One region of the Pseudoalteromonas nigrifaciens genome, then DNA from elsewhere that is predicted to be linked to it. Evidence: predicted binding sites of a transcription regulator. Region 1 holds the regulator's gene; the other holds the start of a gene.

Region 1 (6,195 bases):
AGTAACATTAAAGCCAGTACGCTATCGCCAGCGGCTTCTTTTTCATCTTGAAATAAGGTAATAGATGCGTCAAATTGTACCGCTAATTGTGCTAATACGGTAGCAGCTCTAGCATGCAGGCCTAGCTTGTTTTTTATTAAAAATGTATTTTCTAAGCGCATAAGATACTCTACTTAAGCTGAACAGATGATTATTTAAATTGAATTATTTTTCTTGCTCGCGATGGCGAATTTTTACATTAGGGTGAGACATAGCAAAGCTTTCACCAATTGTTTGCGCTAAATAAACTGAGCGGTGCTGACCACCAGTACAACCAATAGCAATGGTTAAATAACTGCGATTATTACGCTCTAGGTGTGGTAACCACGTTTGTACAAAGGTTTGAATTTGCCAAGTGAATTTTTGCACAATACTATGACTAGCTAAATAATCTTTTACTGGTTGATCTAATCCAGTTAAAGGCTTGAGCTCCGGTTCCCAGTGTGGGTTTGGTAAAAAACGCGCATCAAAAACATAATCAGCACCTTTGGGAATACCATGCTTAAAGCCAAACGACTCAAAGGTAATGATAAGCTGTTTGTCTTTTTTACCGAGTATGGTTTCACGCATAGATTCAGCAAGTTGATGCACACTTAAATCGGTTGTATCAATGACATGATCAGCCCGCGTTACGAGTACATCGAGTAATTCTTTTTCCTTTTTTATTGCTAAATCTAGCGGTAGCGAATCAATCGAAAGCGGGTGCAAGCGACGTGTTTCTGAATAACGGCGGATTAACGTTTGATCGTCGCTATCTAAATAAAATAACGTTGGTTTAGCAAAGTCGGGCAAGTACTCAAGAATATCGTTAAACTGCTGCTGATCTTTAGGCAGGTTACGCACGTCTATACTAACGGCTATTTTATCGTAGTTATCAGAGACACTGCGCACTAATGAAGGCAGCAAATTTACCGGAATATTATCTACACAATAGTAACCTAAATCTTCTACAACACGTAAAGCAACTGACTTACCAGAACCTGATCGGCCACTTATAATAATTAATTCCATTTACCACCCCTTTATTAGTAACTAGGATTGATCCAAAATAACTTGGTATAACGCTTCATCAGACTTTGCCGCACGCAATTGCTTACAAAACTCTTTATCGTTTAGTTTATCAGCTATTGTGGCTAGTGTTTTCAAGTGCTGCTGGTTATCGCCATCGGGCACTATAAGCGCAACAAAAATATCAACTGGACGATTATCAATTGCATCAAAATTAATAGCGGTTTCGCTTATTAAAATTAAGGCAAGAGGCTCTTGTGCCCCGCTCATACGGCCATGTGGAATTGCTATTCCTCGGCCAATACCGGTACTACCTAGCTTTTCTCTTGCCAATAAAGCAGTGAGAATATCTTGCTGAGGTAAATACGGCATTTTTTTATGCGCGAGTTCACTGATGAATTCTAAAATTCTTTTTTTACTATTAAAAAGGACCACAGCTTTGCTGCAGTCCTGGCATATAAGTGAGCTTAATTTCATAGTGTTAGTGTCGAGCAAACTTCTCTTTGTGTTTAATTACTTGACGATCGAGTTTGTCAATCAACGAGTCAATGGCAGCGTACATATCTTGGTGTTCGGTCGATGCAAATAGCTCAGCGCCACTTACAAAAATTGTTGCTTCAGCTTTTTGACTTAATTTTTCTACATCGAGAATAACATGCACATTAGTTATGTGATCTGAGTGTCTTTGCAGCTTTGCAAATTTATTATTTACATAGTCTCTTAATGAGTCTGTAATGTCTACATGACGACCAGTTAAGTTTAGTTGCATCAGCATTTTCCTCTTTGTTGTACGTCTTAAATCAAGCTTTTACGTTGATTTGACGGGGGAATAGCCAGAGATTCGCGATATTTTGCAATTGTCCGTCTAGCTACTTTAATTCCTTGCTCAGCCAATATATCTGCAATCTTGCTATCACTCAATGGTTTGGCTAAGTTTTCTGCAGCTATCAACTTTTTAATCAGGGCACGTATGGCAGTTGATGAACATTCGCCACCATTTTCGGTGCTTACATGGCTTGAAAAAAAGTACTTAAGCTCAAAAATGCCACGTGGAGTGTGCATATATTTTTGCGTAGTGACCCGTGAAATAGTCGACTCGTGCATTTCAACTATTTCGGCAACATCGTTTAATACCATAGGTTTCATGGCTTCTGGGCCATGTTCAAAAAACGCTTGTTGCTGCTTAACAATACAATTAGTTACTTTCAGGAGTGTTTCGTTTCTACTTTCTAGGCTTTTAATAAACCATTTAGCTTCTTGTAAGTGCGAGCGAATAAATTGGCTGTCACCGCTGGATTTTACTGTACGAGACATAGCCGCATATTGGCTGTTAACACGTATTTTTGGCATGCTATCTGGGTTTAGCTCTACCACCCAACGGCCTTTTATTTTTTTAACAGACACGTCAGGTATAACGTATTCAGACTCTTCTCTGACAATAGTATCCGCAGGCTTAGGATTAAGCGTATGAATAAGTGTCATTATTTCTTTAAGCTCTTCTTCTTTGAGCTTAGTTTTTTTCATTAACGTACGATAGTCGCGAGCAGCGAGTAAATCGATATGATCAGTTAACACCATTTTTGTTTCGTTAATATAAGGGGTGTCTTTATCAAATTGATTTAATTGAATGCATAAGCATTCTTGCAAGCTGCGAGCTGCAATACCAACAGGATCAAATAATTGAATGCGCTTTAGCACTGCTTCTATTTCATCTAGTTCTACTTCGTGTTCGTCGTCAGTTTCTTGGTTAAAGCTTGCTAAAAGGTCTTCGCAACTGAGGGTTAAAATACCAGAGTCATCTACGGCTTCAACGATAGCTATGGCAATAGCTTCGTCGGTAGGGCTAAAAGGGGTGAGCTGTAATTGCCACATTAAGTATTCATGCAGGGTTTCGGTTGATGCACCTTGATAAATAGATTCATCTTCAGGCATTGGCCCTGATGAAGAGGCAGGCGCTGCGCTCATATATTCATCCCATGATACATCCATGGCCATGTCGTCGCTTATGGTGTCTTTATTTAGTGCTTCACCGCTATCTTGCTCATACTCGCTTGGGGTGTCGTCAGCAGAGGCGCTAACAGTAATGTCATCTGCTTTTTGCTCGTTTTTACCTGCTGATTCTTCCGTGTAATCTTGTTCATCAACTTCAAGTAATGGGTTGCTATCAAGTGCTTCTTGTATTTCTTGCTGGAGATCCAAGGTACTAAGCTGCAATAAGCGAATAGCCTGTTGCAGTTGCGGAGTCATTGTAAGTTGCTGGCCCATGCGCAGCTGTAATGATTGCCTCATTTATCTCTAACAATCCTTATAAATTGATATGATTAATCTTAGCAGATGCTTATAGTAATAACATAAATATTACAGTTTGAACTGCTCGCCTAAATAAACATCACGTACTGTTTTATCGTTTAATACAAATTCAGGAGTACCAGATGCAATTAGCTCCCCATGAGAAACAATGTAGGCTTTTTCACAAACATCAAGGGTTTCCCTTACATTGTGGTCGGTAATTAGTACGCCAATACCACGATTTTTAAGGTGTTCTATAATTTTTTTAATATCGAGTACTGAAATAGGATCCACGCCAGCAAAGGGCTCATCAAGCAATATAAATTTAGGATCTGCAGCTAAAGCACGTGCTATTTCTACGCGGCGACGTTCACCACCAGATAGCGCCATACCTAAGCTGTCGCGAATATGTTGCAGGCTAAATTCGTCCAATAAACTATTTAGGGTTTCTTCCCTGGCTTGTTTATTTAGTTGCTTACGCGTTTCTAAAATAGCCATTAAATTTTGATACACAGTGAGCTTTCTAAAAATAGAAGATTCTTGTGGTAAATAACCAATACCTAAACGAGCACGGCTGTGCATAGGAAGTAAGGTAATATCGTTATCATCAATTAATATTTTACCTTTGTCGCTAGGTACTAAGCCTACAATCATGTAAAAGGTAGTGGTTTTACCTGCGCCATTTGGGCCAAGTAAACCAACAATGCTACCAGCTTTTACTTCAAGTCCTACATTTTTAACAACTTCACGGCCTTTATAGCTTTTTGCTAATAGCTCTGCTTTTAATGTACTCATGGCTGACCTTTATTGAGTTTTTGTTCTTTTTTTACGTCTACAGGCACTAAAATAGTGTGTACCCGATCAGTTGAGTTTTCATCTTTTTCAGCACTTATAAGCTGTTGCTCTATATCATAAGTGATGCTTTTAGCCGTAATTTTTTGCCCAGCTTGAGAAATGTTTGCATCTCCTACCAGGGTTAAAAAACGTTTCGCTACATCGTAACGTACTTCGTTAGCGCTGGCGCTCATGACAGTGCCATCTGCTTGCTTTTCTTCAAAATATGCAGGGCTGCCCGTGGCAATTAATAGTTGTTTATTATCGCCAAGTTCGTCGCGCTTATGTACTTCTAAACGATCGGCGGTGATACGACGATTACCGTGAATTATCTCGACGTTTTTCTCAAAAATACCAACGTTTTCTTTTAGTTGGCCTTCTTGGCGGTCAGCACTAATAGAAATTTGATTAGCTAATGGGGAAGTACTTTGCTCTGCCGCATTACTATTAAATACAAGTATAAGCGATGGAATAATAAGTATTTTTGCAAGGTTATTGGTCATAATATAGTGTTCGCGTATGGTTAATTAGTTTTATCACCTCGGTTGTTAAATTGGCTTCAAGGCCTTTACCGGTGATCTTTAAATTCGGTCCAGTTATAATAACGGGCTGTTCGCTGCGCATAGTGAGTAGCATTATATCTACTTGAATATTGTCGGCGGTAATTTTGTCTATCATTGCGCCATCAATTAAGTTTTGGGCAGTTACATTACCCTCTAAAATTAATTGTCTTTCATCGTAAAGTGTTGCTTCATCAGCATTGATACGCCACGTTTTTTGTCTGTCGTCGTACAATATGAAAGTAGGTTTTTCGAATAAGGTAAATCCTAGCTGCTCGTAAAGCTCCGTTTTAACCGCAGTTACTTTATGGCTAATTTCACCGTTTTCGTCAAAAGCTGTTTGTTTTAGCTCAATGGCGGTGTAATCGGGTTTAGCTATTACTTCTGAGTCGGCTTTAGCAACCGTATTTACCTGAGTAAAATAAGGGTACCAAAGCCAAACCATACAGGTGATGAATAAAACGCTTAAGACTATGCGCGCTATATTCATGAACTGGTGCCTTGGCTAGTTAATGGTTTATTGTTTTCAAGCATAAGTAAGTCGGTTAGCTCTCTTACTGCACCAAAACCACCCGGCATTTGCGTAGTGTAATGTGCTAAGCGTTTAATTAGTGGGTGCGCGTCGTTTACTGCGACTGCAAAGCCAACTAACTCCATAACAGGCATATCTGGGCCGTCATCACCAATATAAGCAATTTGCTCATCGCTCAAATTAAGCTTGTTTTTAAGTTCTTGGTAGGCAATAAGCTTGTTTTCTTGACCTTGATAAATATGCTGCACGGTTAAGCTGGTCATACGTTGTTGTACTATTTGCGAGTGCCTGCCGGTAATAACCGCTACTTCAAAGCCGCTGTTAATAAGTGCTTTAATACCAAAGCCATCTTTTGTATTAAATGCTTTTAGCTCTTCACCTTGGTTGCCAAGATAAATTCGGCCATCAGAAAATACGCCATCAATGTCGCATATAAGTAGTTTTACTTTTTTTGCGCGCGCTTTAGCGTCATCACTTAGCGCTTGATAGAGTTCTTCAAATTGCATTTATAATACTCCTGCTTTAAGTAGGTCTTGCATATTGAGTGCCCCAATAGGCTGATTATGCTCATTAATAATAATTAAGCCATTAATGCGTTTATGTTCCATGATATTAAGCGCTTGCGCAGCAAGCATATCTTGGGTTGCCGTGGTACACGATTTAGTCATTACTGCATCTATTGACGTGGTATGAATATCAACGCGTTGCTCTAAAATACGGCGTAAATCACCATCGGTAAATAACCCAGCGAGTTGCTGATTATCGTCAACTATGGCGGTCATACCTAAGCCTTTAGCTGTCATTTCAATCAGCGCATCTTTAATAGTTTGCGAAGTAGTTATAATAGGCGTATTTACACCGCTGTGCATAACATCTTTTAAGGTGAGCAGTAATCGCTTCCCTAAACTGCCACCGGGATGCGATAGTGCAAAG
Region 2 (6,195 bases), 1.4 Mb from region 1:
TATACGGCTCCTGTATTCTTCTATCCCTTCGGCTTATTTTCTAAACGCCGATTGAGCAAGCCATCCTGTACTTACTTTTTCCATTGAATATAAACCTTGCTCCTCAAACCATTGGTTTGGCATCGCTACATTCGATAATGGACTTAGAGAGTTTCGCCATGAGTTCATTTTGATGAACTTAAATGGCGGCTTTTTCCCTAATTGTTTTAGTCGCTTATGCAACCTCGCTGGGTTTTTCCACAACCTTAACTGAATTGCCCTTAATCGTCGTCTCACCCACCTTGCCAACAAATTTAGCACTCGTTTACAATTGGCTATACTGAAATAATTTACAAAGCCGCGCACCACTGGATTGAGTCTTTTTATTACTTCAATTAAGTTCATGCCACTATTTCGCTTTGTTAATCGTTTAACTCTTTGTTTAAAGCCTTTGAGTTTTGTGGCTTTGGTACGCGTCCAATTACTGCCTATCTCCCCTCCCAAAAATTTTACGCCTTCACTACTATGCGCTATGTGCGTTTTCTTTTCGTTGACTGTTAACTTTAAGCCTTTTTCGAGTATCTGAGTCGCTACTGTGAGTGCATTCTTGGCTGCTTTTTCTGTGCAGCATAAGATCAATATGTCGTCGGCGTACCTCACTATTCTGTGATTTCGCTTTTTCATTTCTTGATCAAATGCATCTAGGTAGATATTCGCCAACAGTGGACTGATAACACCACCTTGTGGACTTCCTAGCTCACTCGCTTCCCAATTATTGCCTATCATTACTCCGCTTTTTAAAAACTGTTTGAGCAGTTTTAAGATGCTACCGTCTGTCACTTTGCTTTTGACGCTGCTTATGATCAAGTCGTGATCGAGTAGGTCAAAACACTTCGACAGATCCATATCAACCACCCACTCACGGTGATATTTACGAATAAATACCGTGGCTTTGCTGATGGCGTCATGACAACTTCGTTTCGGCCTGTACCCATAACTTGATGGGTGAAAGTCGATGTCGAAGAGCGGTTGGAGAATGTTCAATAGTGTTTGTTGTACTATGCGGTCGCGAACTGTTGGAATTCCCAGCAGTCTCACACCACCATCATCTTTCGGTATTTCTATCCGTTTGACTGGCTGTGCGCGATACTGCTTGCTTTGCAGTTCACCTTGCAGTTGTTTCAAGTTTTCTTCTAAATTCAAGGCGAACGCGGCTATGGACTGCCTATCTATTCCGGCCGCTCCTTTCGCTGCTTTCACTTTTTTGAATCCCTTGTACAGGTTATTAATATCTAATAATTGCCCATACAAGCTGTAGTAAACTGTCATCAATTGCCTTTGCTTACGGTATGTCTGTCGTTTCACATTGATGTATAGTGGTGTTCTTCATGAGGACATTAGGTGTGCTAGCCGAATGGCAATCTGCCTAAGTGGTCGCTCATTACTCCCATGCTCGGCCTTCAGTTCTCAGCGTCCACATTCCTGCTTAGCCGTCATCTCTTGCCTATTTCCGTCGAAATACATGTGAGCCTATACGTCGATACTCCTGATTTTCATACACTTAAAGAATACTTCCCCCCTTCGCAATCAATTAAAACTTTTGATTAAAATTGACCCTATCAAACATTCTGTTGATAGTCGGCTTGGTTTTGTCCTCCACACCATTACTGGCTTTCATCGGCCTAGCCTTACTCACTACTACGGGTTCATCTGCCACCTCACACCGACGTTAAACCTTGGGTTTCCCCTTGAGTTTAGGCCACTTATTTACACTAAGTTTAGATGCCAGGCTTCCCCAGTTACTGCACTGGCTCCCTGTTAGAAATCCCACCCTCAAGCACAGTATTGGTCTGACTAAGTATAGGGCGTTGCGCTATTTTGCACGCTGACCCACCAATACTGCCGAAACAGGTTACGGTTAGTTGTGTACCTCTAACTTCTTATGGCTTCCTTCAGACCCCACCGTTGGCCAGTGACGCCCTTGCCATTCAGATTATCTTCCCCTTAGTCAGGGTAATAAGGCATCTTTCAGCCTATCGGGTTTGCCAGCTTCGCTGGGCAAACAAAAAAGCCGCTCAAAATTTTGAGCGGCTTTTTTAATGCCTAACTAATTTAACTAATTTAACTAAATAGCAGGTTACTTACGTTTAGTTGGTTTAACACGCTGATTGTGCTTTTTAACCGCTTTACGTATTTGGTTTATTTTGGCACGCTTATCTTTGCGTTTTTCAGGCATTACAGAAAGCTTAGTTTGTGTTTCACGTCCTAACTTAACTGTTTTTCGTAAATAGTTTACAGTGTCTAGGTCGTATTCAATCCAACCACCTTGTGGTACGCGCTTATCCAGCTCTAATTTACCGTAACGAATACGGATCAGGCGAGAAACTTCCACCTCTTGTGATTGCCATAAACGACGAACTTCTCGGTTACGTCCTTCATTAAGCGTTACATTGTACCAACGGTTTATACCTTCACCGCCCATAGGGTTAACCGTTAGAAATTTTGCTGGGCCATCTTCAAGTTCAACACCACGGGTTAAGTTTTTAATGGTTTCTTTGGTTACTTCACCAAATACACGGGCTGAGTATTCACGTTCAACCTCGTAACTTGGGTGCATGAGTCGGTTTGCTAATTCACCATCGTTAGTAAATAGCATCAAGCCTGCGGTATTAATATCTAATCGGCCAACCGCAATCCAGCGCTCGCCATCAATACGAGGGAGTCGGTCAAATACAGTACGACGACCTTCAGGATCTTTACGCGTGCTTAACTCACCTTCAGGCTTGTTATACATAATTACGCGACAAATTCTATCCGCTTTTTCTTCAATTTTTACTGTATGGCCATCAACGCGAATTGAATCTGTTTCTTCAACACGATCGCCTAATTTAGCCACTTTGCCGTTAACGCTAACGCGGTTTGCATCAATGTATTTTTCCATTTCACGGCGTGAGCCTACGCCAGCACGGGCTAGGACTTTTTGTAACTTTTCACCTTGTATAACACTCATTCGGATGGTTCTCTCACAGAAGGATCACTTAATAACTGGTTAATTTTACTTTGCTGTTGCTCTGGCAAGGCAGGTAAATTATCTAAACCTGTTATCGAAAAATAATCTAAAAATTGTTTAGTAGTCGCATATAGCGCCGGCTTACCCGGCACTTCTTTGTGGCCTACCACTTTAACCCACTCTCTTTCGAGTAGTGTTTTAATAATATTTGCCCCCGTAGTAACACCACGCACTTGTTCAATTTCGGCGCGTGTAATTGGTTGCCTATAAGCAATTAGCGATAATGTTTCGAGCAAAGCACGCGAATATTTGGGCGCGCGTTCTTGCCATAAATTACTTAGCCAAGGGCTTAAGCTACTACATGCCTGAAAACGATAACCACTGCCTACTTCTACCAAACGAATACCACGGGTCTGAAAATGTGTTTGTATTGCTGTTATTGCATCGTTTATACGCACCATAGATATTGCTAAATCGGCTAAAACAACATCCTTTAGATGACGTTTACTTAATGGTTTGTCAGCAACAAAAATCGCCGCTTCAATGATCTCAATTAATTGCTCATCACTAACTCGCCGACCCACCATAAACGCTCTTAAACTAATAAACACACACAGCCAACTATTATGCCAGAACTACAGCAAAGTAGGAAAACATATCGAGCAATTTAGTAAATCAAAGCCACAAAAAAAGCCAGTGCACAGCACTGGCTCCTTCCTCACACTTTAAAATGGTGTGCTTAGCTGTTATTGGCGCTTTTAAGTGCGTCGTCTTCAGCGACTGCATTGCCATATTTTTTTATGTAAGTTACAAATTCACGTTTGCTAACACGCTTGTCTTTATTTACATCCATATAGCCAAAGTGATTTGAAATATCATCATCGTCTGCTTCTTCTACCGAAATATAGCCACTTTTATCGTTATCTAAACTCGAGAAACTGCTTTGTATTTTATCAAATTTAGTAATATCCGCTTTAAATGCTGATTCGCTTACTTCACTGTCTGTGGCAACTTTTCCGGTATTTAATTGCATGTACGCATTAAATTCATTGCGACTTATTTGATTATCCATATTGGTATCAATATTTGAAAAGTGTTGCCAAATATTATCGTCATCGGCTTCAACTTTCGAAATAAAACCATCACTATCGTTATCTAAACTTGCAAAGTCACTATCAATTTTATCTAACCCTTGGTTAGATGCACAAGCTGCTAAGCTTAACGTTGCTAAAATAGTAGAGGCTAATGTTAACTTTTTCATAAGACGTATCCTTGTAGTTAATTAATGTCACTTTAACTAATACAAGTTAAATGCCAAAAACACTAACCCCTTAAAATCAATTAGTTACAACTAAAATATAAGTAAAAAACTAACGTAATACATTATAGTAATGAAAGCTTTGCTTCATGCCTTGTAATTTTTGCAAAAATATTGGTGTAATACCGGACATTACAGCGAGTGTTTTTACACTTAAAAGTTCAGCCAATAACTTCCTTGTTTCGGGCGTGTTATGTAAGTGTATTTACTGATATAATTTAACGCATTATATAGAACCAATTTTAAGGTATATGCTATGAAAGTGATTTCTTTCAATATCAATGGTCTGCGTGCGCGTCTTCATCAATTACAAGCTATTATCGACAAACATCAACCCGATATTATTGGCCTACAAGAAATTAAAGTTCATGACGAAGCGTTCCCACTAGAAGATGTACAAAAAATGGGATATCACGTTTATTATCATGGCCAAAAAGCCCATTACGGCGTAGCTATGTTATGCAAAAAAGAACCTAAATCGGTATTTAAAGGCTTTGCCACTGATACTGAAGAGTCACAAAAGCGCATGATCAGTGTTACCGTAGAGCAAGACAATGGCCGTGATTTAACGGTAATGAATGGTTATTTCCCGCAAGGTGAAAACATTAATCACGAAACCAAGTTCCCGTATAAACGTCAGTTTTATAAAGATTTAATGACCCACCTGCAAACAAATCATACCCCTGATGAAGACGTGATTGTAATGGGCGATATTAATATTTCACCTACCAACCTAGATATAGGTATTGGCGAAGTAAATGCTAAACGTTGGTTAAAAACCGGTAAATGTTCTTTTCAACCGATAGAGCGTGAATGGCTGGCAACATTACTTAATTGGGGCTTTAAAGACACCTTTAGAGAGCAAAACCCAGAAACCAGCGATCAATACTCGTGGTTTGACTACCGCTCAAAAGGGTTTTTAGATAACCGTGGCCTACGAATTGATGTTGTACTTGCAACACATGAGCTAGCCGCGCGTTGTATAGACACAGGTATAGATTACGAATTACGTGGCATCGAAAAGCCATCGGATCATGCCCCTATTTGGTCTGAATTTAAATAACCCTATGCTTAGCCTCCCAATGCAAGGGCTACTTTGGGCCCTTGTAATCGCTATAAGCTTATTTAGTATTGATAAAGCGACCTATAAAGCACTCTACAATGTACCCATACGCCAAACAGGAGTACTTGCATGTGCGTTGGTGTTTGCTGTTTTATGGCGCATTAAAGCTGGTATTTTAACGGGCCTTGATTTACATATTTTAGGTATTACTGCAGCTACACTTATACTCGGTTGGCGTTTAACTATTTTAAGTAGTGTTCTGGCAACGGCGCTATTAGCCGCATTTGGTTTAATTGAGTTTGAGTTACTGCCAATGCAATTGCTTATTGGCGCATTTATTCCTATTTTATTGAGCTACTTGGCTTTTATTGTTAGTTATCAGTATTTACCGCGCCACTTTTTTGTTTATATATTTGTATGTGCGTTTATTACGGCTGGGTTTATCGCCTGTATAAAAATAGCTTTAGGGGCATTATTTTATCTTGCTATTGGTCAATATAGCTGGCAACAATTAGCAGATAATTACGTTTACTTAAGCGCTATTATTTGGCTGCCAGAAGCCATGTTAAACGGTATGGCTATTACAATTATGATCACTTATCGCCCACATTGGGTAAAAACTTTTTACGATAAGGACTACCTAGGCTCATGAGTCTTGAATATAGCTGCCCACTGTGTAGCAACTTACTAATAAAAACAGCTAATATGCTTCGCTGTGAAAACAACCATAGTTTTGACTTTGCAAAAGAAGGCTATGTAAATTTATTGCCTGTACAGCAAAAAAACTCAAAACAACCTGGTGACTCATTAGAAATGGTGCAAGCT

Evidence for each region. The regulator sigma-54, encoded in region 1, starts transcription at its own class of promoters, with help from an activator protein. The targets are predictions, from matches to a motif close to GTTGGCACGNNNNTNGNNT.
Region 2: PNIG_RS07685 (EF-hand domain-containing protein) is a predicted target of sigma-54. The motif match lies at 4,290-4,308, and genes of this name have one in related genera.

Annotation. Positions count from the first base shown of each region.
Region 1 covers NZ_CP011036.1:2,969,532-2,975,726, reverse strand. The annotation lists gene PNIG_RS14130 (HPr family phosphocarrier protein) at 1-161, opposite strand, end outside; gene rapZ (RNase adapter RapZ) at 205-1,050, opposite strand; gene ptsN (PTS IIA-like nitrogen regulatory protein PtsN) at 1,072-1,524, opposite strand; gene hpf (ribosome hibernation promoting factor) at 1,529-1,816, opposite strand; gene PNIG_RS14110 (RNA polymerase factor sigma-54) at 1,843-3,336, opposite strand; gene lptB (LPS export ABC transporter ATP-binding protein) at 3,406-4,131, opposite strand; gene lptA (lipopolysaccharide transport periplasmic protein LptA) at 4,128-4,673, opposite strand; gene lptC (LPS export ABC transporter periplasmic protein LptC) at 4,663-5,220, opposite strand; gene kdsC (3-deoxy-manno-octulosonate-8-phosphatase KdsC) at 5,217-5,768, opposite strand; gene PNIG_RS14085 (KpsF/GutQ family sugar-phosphate isomerase) at 5,769-6,195, opposite strand, start outside.
Region 2 covers NZ_CP011036.1:1,557,106-1,563,300, reverse strand. The annotation lists gene ltrA (group II intron reverse transcriptase/maturase) at 34-1,308, opposite strand; gene rluB (23S rRNA pseudouridine(2605) synthase RluB) at 2,117-2,989, opposite strand; gene scpB (SMC-Scp complex subunit ScpB) at 2,986-3,576, opposite strand; gene PNIG_RS07685 (EF-hand domain-containing protein) at 3,729-4,250, opposite strand; gene xthA (exodeoxyribonuclease III) at 4,564-5,370, shown strand; gene PNIG_RS07675 (energy-coupling factor ABC transporter permease) at 5,375-6,022, shown strand; gene PNIG_RS07670 (putative RNA methyltransferase) at 6,019-6,195, shown strand, end outside.